Linked DNA regions of Limnospira fusiformis SAG 85.79. The protein of the gene in region 2 interacts with the protein of the main gene of each other region in a pairwise test. Links are inferred from orthologs where the notes say so. Each region holds a gene or a part of one and is shown on either strand. Other genes may lie near its edges.

What was found.
Region 1: the proteins of ftsZ (region 2) and HFV01_RS01645 interact in binary tests that used the Bacillus subtilis proteins (3 or more experiments, as listed by UniProt). The link is inferred for Limnospira fusiformis SAG 85.79 from one-to-one orthologs.

The regions. Positions count from the first base shown.
Region 1 is NZ_CP051185.1:306,921-317,236, reverse strand. Bases 4,886-7,620 are described here. They hold HFV01_RS01645 (cell division protein SepF), read right to left. Parts: upstream 6,693-7,620; coding sequence 6,078-6,692; downstream 4,886-6,077. Other genes in these bases: HFV01_RS01640 (RNA-guided endonuclease InsQ/TnpB family protein), read right to left, coding at 7,077-7,620; proC (pyrroline-5-carboxylate reductase), read right to left, coding at 5,170-5,976; plsY (glycerol-3-phosphate 1-O-acyltransferase PlsY), read left to right, coding at 4,886-5,173. Also shown: dxs (1-deoxy-D-xylulose-5-phosphate synthase), read left to right, coding at 1-937; HFV01_RS01670 (hypothetical protein), read right to left, coding at 1,487-1,708; HFV01_RS01665 (RNA-guided endonuclease InsQ/TnpB family protein), read left to right, coding at 2,247-3,317; HFV01_RS01660 (DUF3086 domain-containing protein), read left to right, coding at 3,374-4,423; more of plsY, read left to right, coding at 4,493-4,885; more of HFV01_RS01640, read right to left, coding at 7,621-8,204; HFV01_RS01635 (YggS family pyridoxal phosphate-dependent enzyme), read right to left, coding at 8,380-9,051; transcriptional coactivator PipX, read right to left, coding at 9,077-9,346; HFV01_RS01625 (energy-coupling factor transporter transmembrane component T family protein), read right to left, coding at 9,535-10,316. UniProt on the Bacillus subtilis protein: Cell division protein that is part of the divisome complex and is recruited early to the Z-ring. Probably stimulates Z-ring formation, perhaps through the cross-linking of FtsZ protofilaments. Its function overlaps with FtsA.
Region 2 is NZ_CP051185.1:3,064,501-3,074,869, reverse strand. Bases 4,353-7,140 are described here. They hold ftsZ (cell division protein FtsZ), read right to left. Parts: upstream 6,496-7,140; coding sequence 5,209-6,495; downstream 4,353-5,208. Other genes in these bases: HFV01_RS14385 (cell division protein FtsQ/DivIB), read right to left, coding at 6,767-7,140; HFV01_RS14395 (caspase family protein), read right to left, coding at 4,353-5,022. Also shown: HFV01_RS14410 (caspase family protein), read right to left, coding at 1-801; HFV01_RS14405 (HEAT repeat domain-containing protein), read left to right, coding at 1,197-1,613; HFV01_RS14400 (nSTAND1 domain-containing NTPase), read right to left, coding at 1,630-3,945; more of HFV01_RS14395, read right to left, coding at 3,976-4,352; more of HFV01_RS14385, read right to left, coding at 7,141-7,609; HFV01_RS14380 (P-loop NTPase fold protein), read left to right, coding at 7,757-9,109; HFV01_RS14375 (WD40 domain-containing protein), read left to right, coding at 9,669-10,369. UniProt on the Bacillus subtilis protein: Essential cell division protein that forms a contractile ring structure (Z ring) at the future cell division site. The regulation of the ring assembly controls the timing and the location of cell division.

The DNA.
Region 1 (10,316 bases), 2.8 Mb from region 2 along the record:
TACCTTAGTCAAGCTGGCTGAAGATAATTCCCAAATTTTGGGTATCACCGCCGCTATGGCAACAGGTACAGGGTTGGATAAACTACAAGCTAAACTCCCCGAACAGTATATCGATGTCGGTATCGCTGAACAACACGCGGTTACTCTGGCGGCGGGTTTAGCCTGTGAGGGAATGCGTCCGGTAGTGGCGATTTACTCCACCTTCCTACAACGAGCCTATGATCAGATTATCCATGATGTCTGTATCCAAAACTTGCCCGTTTTCTTCTGTTTGGACCGCGCCGGAATTGTAGGGGTAGATGGTCCCACTCACCAGGGAATGTATGATATCGCCTATCTCCGCTGTCTCCCCAATATGACCATTATGGCTCCTAAAGATGAAGCCGAATTGCAGCAAATGCTGGTGACTGGTATTAATCATACTTCAGGACCGATCGCTATGCGCTACCCCCGTGGTTCCGGTAATGGGGTTCCACTTATGGAAGAAGGCTGGGAACCTATTGCGATCGGTAAAGGTGAAATTCTCCGCCAGGGCGATGATCTCCTATTACTCGGCTATGGTACAATGGTTAACACCGCTATGCAGGTGGCTGAGATTCTCGGTGAACACGGCATTGATGCCACTGTGGTTAATGCCAGATTTGTCAAACCCCTAGACACAGAGCTGATTGTACCCTTAGCCCAAAAAATCGGTAAAGTCGTCACCCTGGAAGAAGGCTGCATAATGGGTGGATTTGGTTCCGCAGTAGCAGAAGCACTACTGGATCACGATGTCTTAGTACCTGTTAAGCGGTTCGGCATTCCTGACCAATTGGTGGATCATGCTACACCGGATCAATCCAAAGTTGATCTGGGTCTGACAAGTTCCCAAATTGCTGAAAAAATCCGGGAATTGTTCTTGACCAAAGAACCCTCAACAGTCAACATTCCCCAATAACAAATATAGTCTCTATGGTGCGTCAGCAGGGAATTATCCCCAGGCATTTATATAGCCGGGTTATGACGCACCCGACCGGAGGCTACGGGAGGCGATCGCACTCTTTGGCGAAAATTATTCGATTGGGATTGAAATAGCAGGGGTATGGTGCGATCGCATAATTATGATCGATATTGAGTAGGTTTGACGCACCCTACCTTACCCTAGTTTGAACCCAGAGCCAGAATTTAATCCAAGATTTGCTTTACATCTTAGGACAATAAGGTACAATAACCCCAAAGATTCGCAACTCAATAATGAGTATACGGTCAAACCCCAGACCATGCCAAATTTCCTTGACGACATACTCATCAAGTCGGATTCTTCATGGTAAAATCAAACCATGGTGCGAGACGTTTAGGAGTCAAATAAGGCTGCAATGCCCGAAATAGCCTCCTAGTGGGACTTCCACCCCTTGGTGGAATATAAGGGACTCGTATCCTGACCATCCCATAACTGTTTATATGTCCCGACGCTTGGAGAAATCTGAGCAAGGCAGGGGACTCAAGGTCATAAACAAACTGAGAAATCAGGGAGTAGAGAGTAAAGGCGATAGCCACCCCCAATTTCAGGATACACGATTCTGGGATTGAAGCGGGGAACGGAAGGCGTGAGGTAGAACCTACTACCAAATGCGACCACTGCCAACCATCCATGACTAGGGAAACCGAATGTCTGGCTTGAACCATCGTAATGATTTAGCAGCGTAATAGGTTGCCACGCTGCGCTCAAAAGAGCAAGGGGAAAAGTAGGGTTTTGCATAAAACACCTACACAGACCTTTTTAAGTACCCCGGTGGAGAGGACAAGTCTAAAGATGGAATGCCCATATAAACGGAACGTTTAAACTCCTCATTGGTTCTCCTTATCAAAAAAGTGAGCAATATTACTCACAAGGAGTAGCGAAAAGTGTAAGCGTATACCATTGAGGGGAAAGGATGTGACTGAAAGCCAATGCCTAATTGTAATGATTAGGATATGCCCACTAGTCACGGTGTAGATATGGAGACTGCGACAAGTAGGAGTAATATGACGAGAGCGAGTTTAAAGACTACGAGTTGTATGCCAAGCTCCCAAAGTTGGAATCATAAAGCGGGGGTTCGTAACCCTGTTCCTAGTGACAAAAAGGGTATCTACATTAGGAGCCGTATGAGGTGAAAGTCTCAAGTACGGTTTGGAAGTGGAGTTGGGGAAGGTGACTTCCCTTTCGACCATAACCTTACAAAGCTTTCCGAACCAAACTAAAACTCAATGACCGTCATCGCACCTTGATGGCCAAACACGCGGGTTATGCTCGGTTCGTGTTTAATTGGGGATTACACTTATGGAGGTCAGCTTATGAAGAGGGACTCAAGCCTAATATCAACTCTATTAAAAAGGTTTTTACTCATTATGTGAAACCTCAATATCCTTGGATGTCCGAATTGTCTTCTAAAGTTGATCAATATGCCTTCATTAATCTAGGGGATGCCTTTAAGCGATTCTTCAAAGGAATAAGCAGTTATCCTAAATTTAAGAATAAAGGCCACCATGATAGTTTTACGCTTGACAATTCCGGAAGGCCATTCAATCTGTCAGGAACTCGCCATAAGCTGCCTTTTGTGGGCTGGGTTTCTACATTTGAGGCTCTACCCGAAAGTTGGGTTAAGAAAGTCACTATAACGCGCCAAGCAGGTGACTGGTATATGAGCTTTTTCGTAGAAATCACGCCAGAAATTACACCGAAATATCGAGAGAGAATCGGGGTTGACCTAGGAATTAACAATTTGGCGACTTGCTCCGATGGGACCCAATTCTCTAGTCCCAAGGCTTATAAAGCAGCCACCCAAAAACTAGCTCAATTACAACGTCATTTAAGTCGCAAAGTCAAAGGCTCGAAAAATTGGGCCAAATGTCTCTTAAAAGTTCAAAAGCTACATCAAAGAGTAGCAAACATTCGGCGGGACACGATTCATAAAATAACTACTTTTTTGGCTAAAAACCACAGCCAAGTAGTCATTGAAGATTTGAATGTGTCAGGTATGCTGAAAAATCATGGTTTGGCGGGTTCGATCGCTGATGCTTCATTTTATGAGTTCCGTCGTCAACTAGGTTACAAGGCAGAACGTTATGGTTCAAAGTTGATTATTGCCGATAGATTTTATCCATCCAGTCAACTGTGTTCTAATTGCGGTTATCGTCAAAAAATGCCCCTAGTCCGTCGGACTTTTGAATGTCCAAACTGTGGCTTGAAGATTGATAGAGATTTGAACGCCAGTATAAATTTAGAAAAATCGCCTGGTTCCGACGATTACACTTGTGGACGGGGTGCTGCCGACAGTCCCGGACGAAGCAAGAAATAAACATCAATATCCGGCTATGTCCGGTTTTGTTTAAGTTTTATAGAGCAGTACAACCATTGAATTCTCAACCTGAATCATCACCACTTGAACCTAATTTAACCACAGGCTCTCAGTCCCCCGACGAGCCTATAGATTACCTCAAGCGTCAGGCTGAAGATTTGAGGCAGGAAATTGCCCAACTTCAGATAACTAAGGCAAAATTACAGCAGGAACAAACCGCCCTCACTCAATCTATGGGAAACCTGGTTTCTGAAGCCCTCAGCCAGTTGGAGGCGAGGCGACAGACTCTACAGGTGGAAGTAGAAAAACTCGAACGTCGCCGAGAACGCATTGAGCAAGAAATGCGAACTACTTTTGCAGGGGTTTCTCAGGATTTGGCTATCCGAGTCCAAGGTTTTAAAGATTATTTGGTTGGTAGTCTTCAAGACCTGGCGGCTACCGCAGAACAGCTTGAGTTAATCCCAGAAGAACCCATCACTCCCCCTGCTGCTAGTTCCACTCCCGCAGGTCAGTCGGCGGAGTCCGTGGCTGAACCTGACCCTAATACTCAATTTACGAAGTCGGCTTTTGCTGAACAAACCAAACAAATTCGTCGGATTATTGACCAATACCGCACTAATCCTGACTATTATGGCCCCCCTTGGCAGTTCCGCCGCACTTTTGAGCCTATCCACGCTAAACAGGTTTCTAATTGGTTCTTTAACCAAGGTGGACGCGGTGCGTTGCGGACTATGGGAAGCCGTCTGCAAAATATTCTGGTGGCTTCGGCGACTATATCTATTCTCAGAAGTCTCTATGACAGACGTTTGGGGACTTTGGTTTTGGCGAATAGTCCAGAACGCCTGGGAGAGTGGCGGCGGGGACTTCAAGACTGCTTAGGAATTGACCGCCGTGATTTTGGACCTGAGCGAGGGTTGGGATTATTTGAAGACCCAGAGTTATTGGCTCAAAAAGCGGACAGGTTGGTTAATGATGGTCGGCTTCCGTTTATTATTATTGATGATACAGAGGACAAAATTAGCCTCTCGTTGCTCCAGTTTCCCCTCTGGTTGGCTTTTGCTCCTGACCCACAGGCGGCGGCTCAGTCATCCTTCGATAGGTTTTGAGGGCAGTTGATATAGGCTAGTCGGATTCGGTTTGCAAATTGTCGATGGATGCAGGAAATTTGATTAAATATGGTTAATTGGTTCATTCTCAATGGGGTGGTGTTGGTGGTGGCTTATCTGCTGGGCTCAATTCCTACTGGATATGCGATCGCCCTTTGGTTCTATGGTATTGATATCCGGGCGGAGGGTTCTGGTTCAACTGGCGCAACTAATGTATTAAGAACCTGTGGTAAACTGCCAGCGATCATGGTTTTAGCAGTCGATATTTTGAAGGGTGTCGCTGCTATTGCTATGGTTTTCTGGGTGTATTCCCTCAATGAAACCCGCCAAATTGCTACTATGGCTGGGATTGACTCCCCTCAAGTTTTGGCTTACTCGATAGCCACATTATCTGGCTTAATCGCCGTATTCGGGCATACAATGTCTATATGGATAGGCTTTAAGGGCGGTAAATCTGTGGCTACCAGTTTGGGGATCTTATTTGCTCTCAATTGGCTGCTGGCTTTGGCTACATTGATTGTATTTGGGGTGGTTTTAGCTGTTTCCCGGATTGTATCTTTAAGTTCTATTGCTGGGGCTATCACCATCGCGGCTTTAATGATTATCACCGGACAACCCCTCCCCTACCAAATTTTTGCGATCGCCGCCGGAACTTATGTGATTTGGCGACATCGTAGCAATATCGAGCGGATTTTGCAGGGTACAGAACCCCGCATTGGTCAAAAACTCTCAGCAGACCCTACCCCCTAATTCCCTAATTCCCGGGAGCGATCGCCAGCCGCTTTCACCGCCTTAATTAAAGCCGAGCGAAAACCCGCCGCCTCTAGTTCCGCAATTCCCGCAATAGTTGTACCCCCTGGACTGGTGACGCGATCCTTTAATTCGGCTGGGTGTAATTGAGATTCCCGCAAGAGTTGAGCGGTTCCCCAAACGGTATCCAGAGCCAACTTTGAGGCGATCGCTCTAGGAAGTCCAGCCGCCACTCCTCCATCAGTCAAAGCCTCAATCATAATCGCCACATATCCAGGACCAGAACCCGATAAACCGGTTACCGCATCCATCAAATATTCTGGAACTTCCACCACATCCCCAACTGCTGCTAAAATCTCCGTAGCGCGTTTAATCTGTGCAGGTTCCACGGAACTACCAGCAGCCAAAGCGCTAACTCCGGCTCCTACTGTAGCGGGAGTATTTGGCATAACCCTAATCACTGGAGAGTCTGAAAAAACCCTCTCCAACTTAAACAGGGTAACACCCGCCAAAATAGAGATGATGATAGTACCCGGCTTTAGCAGTCCTTTTAAATCGTCAGCCACCCAGCCAAAAATCTGAGGCTTGACAGCCAGCAACAGCACCTCAGTAGCTTTCGCCACTTCCCGATTATCAGATGTTACCCCAACCCCATATTTGTCAGACAGAAACTGACGGCGATCGCCAGAAGGGTCACTAACCATCACCATTCCCGGGGCATAAATCTGCTTCGCCAACAGACCCGACAGCAAAGCCTCTCCCATGACCCCGCCACCAATCAATCCCAATTTAAACTCACTCATCCGTCCATTATCTCAAAATTTGGGCTAAGGATTAGGGGAGAAGCATAACTATCACCTGCCAAACATCTCCCCTTGTCCCATCGTATCTGCATCACCCGCAACTACTGCATCGCCTGGACCTTTTCTGGTTGCCAAGCCGAGGAAGGACTAGAACTCACGCGGGGACGCACACCGGGAACCTCATTAGCCACCCCACCTTGAGTTCTAACCTGAACACAACTAGGAGCAAACAGAAAGATGCTTTCTCCAATGCGTTCTTGATGACCATCGAGGGCATAAGTGCCACCAGCCACGAAATCTACCGCTCTCTGAGCTTGGTCTGGGTCCATCATCGTCAAATTCAGAACTACAGACTTGCGTTCCTTCAGGGCGCGGATAGCGGCCGGCATTTCTTCAAAAGTGCGAGGTTCCATAACCATCACTTCCGAAATTCCGTTGATCGCTCCTGGCATTCCAATTACATTATTCATTCCTGTTGAACCCATTGTTACTGATTCAGATGTCATATTACCACCTCCGACCGCCGCCACAGCACGTTCACGGGGGCGACGAGACCCACGACGTTCTTCCTCTGACATGAGAGGAGCAGCCTGTGGTTGAGGGGCTTGATACATATTCTGGTATTGTTCCCCTTCCATTTCATCGTATTCGTAATCGTACTCAACTGACTCATTGAGTCCTACGAAATCTCTAAGTTTGCTAAACAGTGTATTCACGGCTCACTCTGCTCCATAAAACTGCCACAAAACGTCACCATTGACATTTTGATATTTACTGCCTGCATTACCCAGACTGTAACCAGTCCCCGGATAGACAGGCCTTGTACCCTAAAGCACAGGGTCAACTAAATTTACACGAGATCCCCAATTGAGGAAACAACCCTTAAAGATCTCATATGTTGAGTAACTGCTCTAAAGATACCGCTCTAGCTGACCTGGTGGGGGCTGATTGTCATCATTTTTTTAGACATTTCCTCCCCTCACACAAAGGCAGATGATTAAAGTTTAACCCGAAAGTTCCTCATCCCCCCTATTGATAGTTCATCAGGTGGACTGCTCTATAAAACTTAAACAAAACCGGACATAGCCGGATATTGACGTTTATTTCTGGCTTCGTCCGGGACTGTCGGCAGCACCCCGTCCACAAGTGTAATCGTCTGAACCAGGCGATTTTTCTAAATTTATACTGGCGTTCAAATCTCTATCAATCTTCAGGCCACAGTTTGGACATTCAAAAGTCCGACGGACTAGGGGCATTTTTTGACGATAACCGCAATTAGAACACAGTTGACTGGATGGATAAAATCTATCGGCAATAATCAACTTTGAACCATAACGTTCTGCCTTGTCACCTAGTTGCCGACGGAACTCATAAAATGAAGCATCAGCGATAGAACCCGCCCAACCATGATTTTTCAGCATTCCAGACACATTCAAATCTTCAATGACTACTTGGCTGTGGTTTTTAGCCAAAAAAGTAGTTATTTTATGAATCGTGTCACGGCGAATATTAGCTACTCTTTGATGTAGCTTTTGAACTTTTAAGAGACATTTGGCCCGATTTTTTGAGCCTTTGACTTTGCGACTTAAATGACGTTGTAATCGAGCTAGTTTTTGGGTGGCTGCTTTATAAGCCTTGGGATTAGAGAATTGGGTCCCATCGGAGCAAGTCGCCCAATTGTTAATTCCTAGGTCTACCCCGATTCTCTCTCGATATTTCGGTGTAATTTCTGGCGTGATTTCTACGAAAAAGCTAATATACCAGTCACCTGCTTGGCGCGTTATAGTGACTTTCTTAACCCCACTTTCGGGTAGAGCCTCAAACGTAGAAACCCAGCCCACAAAAGGCAGCTTATGGCGAGTTCCTGACAACTTGAATGGCTTTCCCGAATTGTCAAGGGTAAAGCTATCATGGTAGCCTTTCTTCTTAAATTTAGGATAACTGCTTATTCCCTTGAAGAAGCGCTTAAAGGCATCCCCTAGATTAATGAAGGCATATTGATCAACTTTAGAAGACAATTCAGATATCCAAGGATATTGAGGTTTCACATAATGAGTAAAAACCTTTTTAATGGAGTTGATATTAGGCTTGAGTCCCTCTTCATAAGCTGACCTCCATAAGTGTAATCCCCAATTAAACACGAACCGAGCATAACCCGCGTGTTTGGCCATCAAGGTGCGATGACGGTCATTGAGTTTTAGTTTGGTTCGGAAAGCTTTGTAAGCCATGATTTTATTTTACCATGAATCCGACTTGATGAGTATGTCGTCAGGGAAATTTGGCATGGTCTGGGGTTTCACCGTATATTCATTATTGAGTTGCGAATCTTTTTGGGTATTGTACCTTATTGTCCTAAGATGTAAAGCAAATCTTGGATTAAATTCTGGCTCCGACCCGATCGCTTTAGATATTCCTTGGGCCGAATATAATTTGTCCCGGTCTAATCATAGTAGCCCCTGCTTCTACGGCTAGTAAATAGTCCCCTGACATACCCATAGATAATTCTGCCATTTTGATATTAGACCAGTTTTGCGCCCCAATTTCAGCCGCTAACTGACGGGTTTTTTCAAAAACCGATCGCGTTTGGGTTTCGGTCAAGCCTTGGGGGGGAATTGTCATTAGACCTTGAATATTTAGGGACTCACAGGCATTAAGCTGGGGTAAATCAGCCAGTAACTCCGGGACTGTCCAACCATATTTGTTAGGATCTGGGAGGATTTTCACCTGTAGGCAGATCCGGGGACAGCGAGACTGTTCTCTAGCCAGGCGATCGAGTCTTTGGGCTAATTTCCAACTATCAACCGAGTGGAGCCAATCAAAATGAGCGATCGCCGTCGCCGCCTTATTGCTTTGTAGATGACCAATCAAGTGCCAAGTAATATCCCTGAGATCTTGCAATTGAAGTTGTTTCGCCTCTGCTTCCTGAACACGATTTTCGCCAAAATCCCTCACTCCGGCTTCATAAGCCAAGCGTATAGCCTCCACCGAAACCGTTTTGGTCACAGCGACCAGTCGCACCTCTGGGGGAATAGCAGCCCGAATTTGGGCAATTCTTTCAGCGATCGAATCAGTCATAGTCAGTCATAGTGGGTTAGTCAAGCTATAGAAAGGTCTGCTGATGAATTATTTGCAGTTTTTTATAAGGCTCCATTTGGCCAGTGCGTCGCAACATTCGCAAACGAATTTCCACTAACATCTTGGCATCGGAGCGGCTTATCGGTTCAAACTTCAAGCCAGCCGGTGATTGAGTCACCAAGAAAAATAGGCGTTGGGCGTAAAGGGTAGTAAATAATTCCTGATTATCTTCAACTGGGCAAACTTTAAAAAGTAAGCCAAAGTTGGGATGGTTCATGTAAGTTTCTGTTGTCATTCCGCCTCACGCATCAGCAAGCACTAACTTAGAAAAAAGGCAATTACCTGGTGTTACTCTGCTATTCGAGCCCGTCTATCAGAGATATATCCCAGAATCAAATAATCAGCCGATTTATCTTGACACTCTCAGGCGCACTTTTCAAGTCATAGCGCCTCGCACCGGGAAGCGGGGAAAGAGTGTTGGTCTTAAGATTCCCAGCCCCAAACCAAACGCATACCCCAAAATATAGTTAAGGCTAATAGGGCGACCCAATCCCACCAATTAATTTGAAGTTGATGCCACTCAACTCGATGTTGGTTAGGACTGGTAAAGCCTCGGACTTTCATGGCATTAGCAATTTGTTCTGCTCTCAATAATAAATTTTCTAGGAGTCGTTCTGCCACCAAAAGCCAAATTTGAGTCGCCCTTCGCCAGCCCAGTTTTTTCCAGTCGATCGCCCTAGTACGCACAGATCTATATAGGTTCTGAATTTCCTCAAGTACCAGGGGAAAGAAACGCAGGGACAGAGTGAGGGTGAGGGCTATTTCTGTTACCGGAATTTTCAGCCGTCGCAATGGTTTCATCAGGCTTTCGATCCCCACAGCAATTTCCTCAGAAGCCGTAGTCAGTAGATATAGATTAGTGCTGTAAACCAGGGTAAACAGCAAGGTACTAATCCGAACACCCAGATCCAGGGAATAGCGGGTAATAGTTAACGGACCCGCTGCCAGCAGAATATAACTATAGGCTGTTGGTTGAGGTAAACCCTCAGTCTCAGTCACCGAATCAGCGGCCGTTGTGGCATTTTCTCCCAGTCCTCCCACTCTCCCAAGACTTTGCATTTCCAAGGCTATCTCATCTCTGGGGAGGCGAGGTTGATGGCTAACACTCAACCCATCAGGTAGGATAGCACTTACTATCAACAATAAGCTACAGAAAGTTAATAGCCAGCCCATTTGTCGCTTCCACACCCGGAACGGAATTGCTG
Region 2 (10,369 bases):
TGTCGCTTGCGGAAATGGCAACCCTTTGGGTTCTATGCTTCCCCCCGCATAATAAGCCACCACAAAATTATCAGCATTTTCATAGTTTAAAACCGGGTGTTGTCGGTCTTGGGTGCGGGTGGGGATGACCTGGCGAGTATGTAAGGCTAAATCGGCGACCCTCACCGAACCATCTTTTTTAGCGACCCCAGAACCACAAAAGGCTTCCATTAAAGCCATGGTAAATTCGCTATTATGTTTGTGTTTAGAAAGATATGAGAGTTCATCTTCCTTACAGGAGGCAATCAAGGCTTTTCCTCGACCTTCTTGTAATAACTTGATGGCTTCAGGCGGTAAAGGAGAGGCAGCCATTTCTAGTCCTGGTGCTTTGGCTTCTCCCACGCCTCCCGCATGGCAACAGTCCAATAAAGTTAACATTTTTTGGGAGGTAATAGCTTTAAGTTTTTCGGCAAATTCCTGACCACTAATAGCAGTTTGATAGAGTTTATTAATGTTGTAGCCATAGGGCATGAAATAATAAAACTCCCCGGTAGGTGAGGCGACTTGATAGCCATGACCGGAAAAATAGATAACTACAGTTGACTCGGAATTGGTGGTTTTAGCGAGTTGATCTAGGGCTTCTAATACCTGAGAGCGATCGGCTTTTTCATTAACTAATAATGTCACCTGTTCGGGTGGATAGGCGCATCTGGACGGGTCGGTGAGAATGGCAACTAAACCCTCAGCATCATTAACGGTGTTGGGTAAATCTTGACCAACCCCAATTACTAAAGCGTGTCCGTTTTTATAAGTGCTAGACATAATTTAATGGAAACTATAAATTGCCCTTCTGATACCTATAGGCTAACCTCAGATCCGGAAAGTGGCGAAGAATTTAATTATTTCTTAACACGCTATGACCCTCAGCGCCCAATTCCCATAAATAACCCCTCTACCCGGTAATCAGATAAGGGGGGATTCGAGAGTTAATGTAAAGTTTTGTCAAATGATTCCTGATGGCTGATTAAATGTGGGAGAATGGGGGTGTTTGGTAGTAATTTTAGCCCGCAAAAAAAAATATGGATGGGCAAGTTAGGCAGGAACTCCCAGATTTGGTCTATGCTGAAGCTGTAGTGCGATCGCGATCGGGAGAGTCTCTGCTGTCAACACCTAAATCAACTTTACCGACAATTTCTTTAACTAGGAGAAAACCAACCATGCCTTCTGATTCTGCACAACTGATAAACAGAATAGAATATATTATAAATAATTTGGATTTTGAACAGAAAAATGATGACGAAAAACGAGAGACCAGGGAACAAATACAGTTGGAACATATAGAGGCATTGTCCCAACTACAAGAAAAAACTATTGATGTTTTATCTGAAGCTCTGCTAGAAGGTAGCCATCCTCAAGTTAGAGAAGAAGCTATTAAAGTCTTGTTACGTTTTGTACAATTGTTTGATGAGGGTGAGATAGATCCTGGTGGTCCTCAAGGAGGAGGGCGAGCTTATCTCAGGAGGTGGCCAAGACAGCCAAGACGCTGCTATTATATTAGAGGAAAAGGTATTCGTGTATGCACTGATCGAACCGCAAGCAAATTAGTCAATGGTGCATGGGTGGCTATGCGTTAATATATAATGCACTTTTTTAATTATCAAAAAGTTGATTACGGAAAGGGTCGTGACTGAATATTGTATCACAAGTTTCCCTACAACAAATATTGAGATTTTGCTGTTCTACATCAGAATTAGTACAATCTCGATTGCCATCAACGTTAATATAATCAGGCAAGGTTGTTTGACAAAGTATGGCTTCACTTAGTTGAACGTCTGACAGGTTTTTTGCGCCATCTAAGTTGGCTCCTGTTAGATCAGCACCTATGAAACTAGCGTCTTTTAGATCAGCGTCTCTGAAAGTTGCTTCCCTTAAAAATGAATGATCAAATTTAGCATCATAAAGACAAGCACCATCCAGATTAGCTTTAGTTAGGTCAGAACGTTTTAGATCAGGTTCCTCCAATGGTTTAAAATTTGCGTGAGGAAGCACTGAACTTTCAAAATTAACACCAACCATAGATGCTCCTCTGAAGCTAGATTCAGCTAAAATACAAGCCGACAAATTTGCTTTATCAAAATAAGAGTTATCAAAATTTGAATCCTGAATGTCTGAGTTACGAAGATGAATATTTCTTAGTGATTGACCACAAAGATTGATGTCCTTCAAATCACCCATATTCCCAGTTATCCACATATGTTGCAGTCTTAATCTCATTCCGGGATATGATTGACACCCATCTCTATTCAAAATCTTTTCAGTTTCGTAAATAATCCAAAAATGAACTGGAATTAAAATTAACAATGTTGGAACAACTCCAAAAATTCCCAGACTTTTAAATCTTTTGCGCCATTTTTCAGTCTGACTCGCCTTAATAAATTCCGTGGCTAACTCAGATAATGCCACTTCCTGAGCCGCCGTTTTATTAAACTCCCGAGCATCCCGAAGAATGCGACTTTGTAACAAATAATCTGGGGATTTATTTTGAGAACGCCACTCCTCTGCATATCGCTCAAATTTCTGCTTTTGATGCAATTGTTCCCGACGTTCACTTAACCAACCTTGTAGCTTATCCCAATTGTGAATTAACGCTTCGTGGGTGACTTCCAGAGTTTCACCTTGCTGGGGGTCTTGGGAGGTAGACAGGAAACGGACACCTCTGGCGGAAAAACGCCTAATAATTGATTTGATGGCGGGTTCTTCCTGTTTATTGCTAATTAATTCGGAGACCGGAGCGCGGCGGCGGGTGGTTTTGTCGGACTCGTCTAGGTTGACTAAAGCTAGAAAAATGCGACGCGCTAAACTTTGGTCTTCTGGACTTAGGGACTCATATAAACGTTGTACTTCCCCCGCTAAAGCACCCCCCACACCCCCAATTTTTTCTAAGGTTTCTGCGGGGTCTATACCATCTTCTAACCCCTCCCAAATGCGTTGTAATGCAAACTGAAGCAATGGGAGAGCGCCTTCCCTTCCCCGGGTTTGTTCAATTAATAGTTGAATGATTGCAGGTTCGAGGCTATGTCCGGCGAGTTCTGCGGGTTTGGCGATCGCCATTTCTAACTCTTCTCGCTGCATACTCGGCACCAAAAAGCCATTACTAGAAAATAACCCATCTAACCCCGGATCTTGTTGAGTTTCCCGCAAGAAATCACTCCGCATGGTGACAATAACCGAAGTATGTCTATCTGCATCCTTCGCCGCACAGAGTAAATTAGCAATAAAAGCCTTCCTTTCTTCATCGTCTTTACAGAGAGTAAAAACTTCCTCAAATTGATCCACTACCACCACCAGAAGCGACTCATGAATATTCGGGATTTGATTCGCAATGCGTCGTAACCCTTCATACTCTCCCCTATCGCTGGGATTTTTTAACACCCGTTCAAATTCTGCGGTTTTTTCCACTGGTGAAGGGTCATTGGTCACAATTCGCGCCAAAACCGTCGCCAAGGACTCCAGGGGATGAGTAGTCGGAAATAAGACGGCAATTTGAGCTTTTTGATAACCGAATAAAGGTTTTTTATTCAATTCTGGAATTAAACCCGATCGCGTCAATGATGATTTCCCGGAACCAGAAGTTCCATAAATCGGCAAAAATCGATAAGCCGATTCATCTTCATTCAAATCGCGGAATTTTTCCCACAGTCGCTCAATTTGCTTTTCTCTCCCAAAAAAGTACATAGAATCTTCTTCTCTAAATACATCTAATCCCCGATAAGGATTCTCCCCCAATTGAGTCCGCTTAGTTTCCTTCTCCGTGGGTATCGTATAAGCAGAAGCAGATAAATAAACAGTTACCGAACTCCCTTGAATAACATTACCATTAACCTCCCAGGTACGTTGATTAAACCCCCCAGTAATATGAGTTTCATCTTCAAGGGGATTCTGATTCAGTTCTGATGATTTTACCATGATTATTTACCTGCAAATTACTCTGTTTTACTATTCATCTTCGGAGTCATTGGTTTTCCGTTGTTTCGCACCGATAACCACATCTCGCTGTGATTGAATCACATCACCGCCAACCTTCCAACCGGGTTGATTAAACCCCCCAGAAATATGGGTTTCCTGTTTCCCAATTTCTCCCACATTTCCAGCAATATTAGTTTGATTGTCAACGGTTTGGTCTTTTTGGTCAAACACCACGGAAGGTTGAGACTTAGCCGCCGTTTCGGTTTCCGGTTCTTCTGTCGCTTGCGGAAATGGCAACCCTTTGGGTTCTATGCTTCCCCCCGCATAATAAGCCACCACAAAATTATCAGCATTTTCATAGTGTAAAACCGGGTGTTGTCGGTCTTGGGTGCGGGTGGGGATGACCTGGCGAGTATGTAAGGCTAAATCGGCGACCCTCACCGAACCATCTTTTTTAGCCACCCCAGAACCACAAAAGGCTTCCATTAAAGCCATGGTAAATTCGCTATTATGTTTGTGTTTATAAAGATATGAGAGTTCATCTTCCTTACAGGAGGCAATCAAGGCTTTTCCTCGACCTTCTTGTAATAACTTGATGGCTTCAGGCGGTAAAGGAGAGGCAGCCATTTCTAGTCCTGGTGCTTTGGCTTCTCCCACGCCTCCCGCATGGCAACAGTCCAATAAAATTAACAGTTTTTGGGAGGTAATAGCTTTAAGTTTTTCGGCAAATTCCTGACCACTAATAGCAGTTTGATAGAGTTTATTAATGTTGTAGCCATAGGGCATGAGATAATAAAACTCCCCGGTAGGTGAGGCGACTTGATAGCCATGACCGGAAAAATAGATAACTACAGTTGACTCGGAATTGGTGGTTTTAGCGAGTTGATCTAGGGCTTCTAATACCTGAGAGCGATCGGCTTTTTCATTAACTAATAATGTCACCTGTTCGGGTGGATAGGCGCATCTGGACGGGTCGGTGAGAATGGCAACTAAACCCTCAGCATCATTAACGGTGTTGGGTAAATCTTGACCAACCCCAATTACTAAAGCGTGTCCGTTTTTATAAGTGCTAGACATAATTTAATGGAAACTATAAATTGCCCTTCTGATACCTATAGGCTAACCTCAGATCCGGAAAGTGGCGAAGAATTTAATTATTGCTTAACACGCTATGACCCTCAGCGCCCAATTCCCATAAATAACCCCTCTACCCGGTAATCAGATGGGTTAAGGGGGGATAGGAATTTAGGAATTTTTGATGATCTACCGACCAGGAGGCGGACGGCGACGACGGAGAAAATCGGGAATATCAAGTTCCTGGGGCTGAGGTTGTGGCTCAGGAGCAGGAGTCGGTATAGTGCGCTGCTGAGGAATAGAAGTTATGGGTCGAGACAAAGGAACCTCTCTGCCGGATTGGGGAACAGTAGATTTAGATTCACCGGTGAACCCGGTAGCAATGACGGTAATTTTGACTTCACCCTGCATCCGTTCATCAATGACGGCCCCAAAAATAATATTAGCATTAGGATCGACGACTTCATAAATGGTCTCGGCGGCAGCATTGACCTCATGCAAGGTCAGGTCTGTGCCTCCAGTAATATTAAATACAACTCCCCGCGCACCCTCAATGGAGGATTCTAATAAAGGCGAAGAAATAGCAGTTAAGGCAGCTTCCCGCGCGCGTGACTTACCAGAACCAATACCAATACCCAATAAAGCGGAACCGGCATCAGCCATGACGGCACGGACATCAGCAAAGTCCACATTCACCAATCCGGGAATGGTAATAATATCAGAAATACCCTGAACCCCCTGGCGCAATACATCATCAGCATAGCGGAAGGCTTCCTGTACAGGGGTTTGCTCATTAATGACGGACAGGAGCTTATTGTTAGGAATCACAATGAGGGTATCAACGCGAGTTTGAAGGGCGGCAATTCCCTCGTCAGCCTGGGAAATGCGTCGCCGTCCCTCAAAGGTGAAAGGACGGGTAACTACGCCAATAGTTAAGGCTCCAACTTCTTTGGCGATTTCGGCGACAATGGGAGCGCCACCAGTACCGGTGCCGCCACCTAGACCAGCGGTAATAAAGACCAAATCGGCACCGTCTAAGGCTTGGGCGATTTCATCCCGGGACTCTTCAGCGGCTTTTTGACCGATCGCCGGATTTCCGCCAGCTCCCAAACCTCTGGTCAGTTTTTGACCAACCTGAAGGCGTTTAGATGCTTTAGACTGAGTAAGGGCTTGGGCATCGGTATTGACGGCCCAAAACTCGACACCGGAGACCTCGCTATCAATCATCCGGTTAATGGCATTTCCGCCACTTCCCCCTACACCAATAACTTTAATTTTGGCAGCGTTGCTAGGCACAATATCACTACTCCAGGACTGTTCATTAGGGACGGCGTTACCATCATTATTATGATTATTTAATCCTTCATTATTTTGGCGAAAGGGGTTAGCCGATTCTGCTGCCGTCCACAGGCTGGCTTTTCCTTCAGGTTGGTTGTTATTTGGGGTAGATCCCAGATTGCTCTTATCAAGCATCATTTTAAGTATTTGGGGTAGATGAATCAGTTTTAATATTTAAACAAGTCCAAGTCAACTAAGTTTGTTTAAGTTGAGCTAACAACCCAAAACGCTAATATAGCAGTTATCAGGACAGTAGGACTTAGATAGTTAGTGACACCTAGATGGTCAAGTCTTTCCTTTTGGTTCCAGTTTAAGCTGTTCCCGGCTCTGAATACTGACCCTAGGAATCTCTCCCCGGTCCTGGTTAGTTTAATAATGATTTAAACTATACAGGGATGTAGTCAAGGGTTCACTTAGAGAAGGAGGCTTCTGATAGTGATGACTGATCTGAGATCATTAACACCAAGGGAGAGTTGGGATTTCTGAGATCAATATAGTCCACTTGACTCACATCAACTTGTTCCGGCAATTTTCTCATGCGATCGATAACCTGCAACTGTTCCCAAAAGTGTGTACTGTATGAGCCAATATGCACCTCGCCGATCTCAGTCATTAAAATAATATTAGCTGGATTTTGCCAGTCAATTTCATGGATGTCAACCGGGGAGCGACTCAGATCACTATACATCTGCTGCCAATGGGGTCGATACATCTCAAAGTTACCGATTACTCTCAGATTTGGCAGTTGACCTGTTTGTTCTAGCTCAGTATAACTTGATAATGGCATCCAACTACCTTCAGCATCCAACCAGCCAACGATCGCCTCAGTTCCTGGGGTAGTAGTTCCTATGGGAGGTTGAGCGATCGCCACAGGTTCTCGTTCAGTCACTTCTATAGTAAGGCGGGGAGGAAATACCTGCCTAATCACGATCGCTTCCGATATGGGAGCATTATCGATCAAGGCTTGTTGAATAGCTGAAGGTTGAATTTGCCACACTGATTGAGGATAGGACAAAGGCAGGTGTGAGCGAATATTGTGCTGAGAAAGTAACTGATTACCCTTAATCTCGACCTGTTCAGCTTCTTTAATTAACCAAATCGGCTGACTAATTCCCCAAAATACCCCCCCAGAAATACCTCCGACCGCCAGAACCTGCCAAATCACCCGAACCAATTTTAAACGTCGCTGACGGCGAAGTTGTCGTCGGCGAGTCCCTAATCGATTGCGAGAAGTAAACACAATATTGGCCATTCCTAATTTTTGTCCCTTCTAATTCCCTTATCTAAAAGACTATCCCCCTTGACTGCTATTCCCCTAGTGGGGGGAGAAACCACATCCCTGGCGTATCAGCATCATCCTACACTCAAAAGGAGGCATCGTAACATAAGTGAGTCAATTATGGTTGGACTTAACCTGAACCAATTTTACAAAGCCTGCAATCCCAGCAAAACCATTGATATGGCGAATCTGGAAGATCAGCAGTATTATATCGATTTTTCGTCGGTTCGCGGCAGCAATATTGTTCGCGAGTTAAGCCGCACTATCACATTGCTTTCCAGTGATGAACCCACCTGTCAGTTATTTTCTGGACACATCGGGTGCGGAAAATCCACAGAACTGTTTAGACTCAAAGATAGTCTGGACCAACAAGGATACCATGTAGTTTACTTTGAGTCATCCCAAGATCTGGATATGGCTGATGTTGACATCAGTGATATTGTACTGGCGATCGCTCGTCAAGTGAGCGAAAGCATTCAAACTGCCGCAGTGCAGTTAAAACCCGGATACTTCGGCCGCCTGTTTACGGAGATTGGTGATTTTTTGCAAACCCCCATTGAATTATCTGGTGAGGCGGAAATTTCCATTGGTATTGCCAGAATTACCGCTCGCACCAAAGATTCCCCTAAACTGAGATCTCAACTGCGACAATACCTTGAACCGAGGGTTAGCACTATTTTAGAGGCGATTAATGAGGAACTACTTAAACCTTCTAACGAGACTCTCAAAAAGAGAGGCAAAAACGGGTTAGTAGTGATTGTTGATAATTTAGATCGGGTAGATAATTCCCCCAAATCCTGGGGACGTACTCAGCCAGAATATTTATTTGTTGATCGGGGTGAGCAACTCAGACGGCTACATTGTCATGTGGTCTATACAATTCCTTTAACTTTAATGTTTTCTAATGATTATGGTCGGCTTTCCAGTCGATTTGGGGTGAAACCAAAAGTCTTGCCGATGGTTCCGGTATGCAATCGAGATGGTTCAGATAATCCCCAAGGTATGGCTTTATTGCAACAGATGGTTTTAGCGCGTGCTTTCCCGAATTTACCACCCGAAGAACGGATTTCTTATATTCCCGAATTGTTTGAGACCCCCCAAGTTCTCGATCGCCTCTGTCGGGTTAGTGGTGGTCACATGAGACGATTGCTAATGTTAATGTACAGTTGTCTACAACAGGATGATCCACCTTTTTCGGCTGATTGTTTAGAGACGGTAATTCGGGAATATCGCGATGACCTATTAGGAGCTATTACCGATGACGAGTGGGATTTACTTTTGCAAGTAGTCGAAAATCAAAGCGTGCGCGGGGAAGATGAATGTCAAACCCTCTTGCGGAGTATGTTTGTCTTTGAATATCGCGATCGCTCTGGTCGTTGGTTTGGCATTAACCCAGCTTTGATAGATACACCCAAATATCAAAATTGGCAACTTAATAAATCTCCCACTCATCCACCAGCAGCCATGAATTAATTAGTATCTGCTCAATATCTGCCAATAAGTCCTAATTAAGACCATCTACCAGCCGATATTATGGTCAGACATATCGGTTATTTTTTGCTGCCAATTTTACCGGAAATCTCGGCCAAGATAGCGACTAGTTTTTCGGGTTTTCTCGCACAAAAATTACGGGAAGTGTTAAATTTTTATTTTTTTTTAAAATTTATCATTATCATGTATAATAAGTAGGAGTCAGGGTGTAGTTTAGTCAGAATGCCAGCATACTATAAGTCAGATTGTAGTGAGAGCGTTGAGCATTGGGGGGCCACAGCCACCAGTGTTAATCAACCACAGAAATCACGCTATAGTATTTTGACTAATGAAAAATTGATTGAGTATTGCTATCTGTACTGGATGGTAATTTTCAATTAATTGTGAATATTTAATGATGTCTAAGCCACCGACTGGATAGGCATCTATAATCTCAGGGAATCAGCCACAATTGGAGCCGGGGAAACTCCAAAATTATCAATCCTCACCTAACGAATACTGATTAAATAGCCACCCTCAACTCACCGGGTTAAATTCAGCCATGACTAATCAATTAACGCCTCAGAAATTCGAGAGCCAAAATCAGCGATCGCTACAAAGATTAGCCCGCGCTATTTCTTTTTCCAAAGGTCAATTTTCTCTAATTTTAGTAAGCTGTAACTATTCCTATCTGCAAACGAAAGTGATCAAGCAATTACGGGAAAAATTACCAGAAGCAGAGACCATTCAAACCATCACGCTTTCCCCGAAAGTTACCACCCTCTACACCACATTATTAGATCGCATAGCCACCCCTACCCCTAGCGTCTTAATGGTCATGGGTTTAGACACAGTAGAGGCTTTAGAAACCCTGCTAAGTTCGACCAACCAAGTCCGGGATGAATTTCGGAAGAATTTTTCCTGTCCTTTAGTATTGTGGACTACAGATATCCTAGCCAAAAAACTAATCCGACTAGCGCCAGACTTTAAAAGTTGGGGTGCAGCTACGATTAAATTTGAAATGGCGACCCCAGACCTGATTAAATCACTGACCCTGCAAGGTAACACGCTGTTTTCCTTAGCGGAATTACGAATTAGGTCAGGAGAACTGCAAAGCCGCAAATTTGATGGCAGGTCAAAATCCCCGAAATATGACCTAAGTATTGGTTCGAGTCGTCGCCGGGAATTAGAATTTGCTTGGAAAGATTTACAACACAGGGGAGTGGAACTTAACCTTTTTCTCCAAGGGACGAAACAATTTAT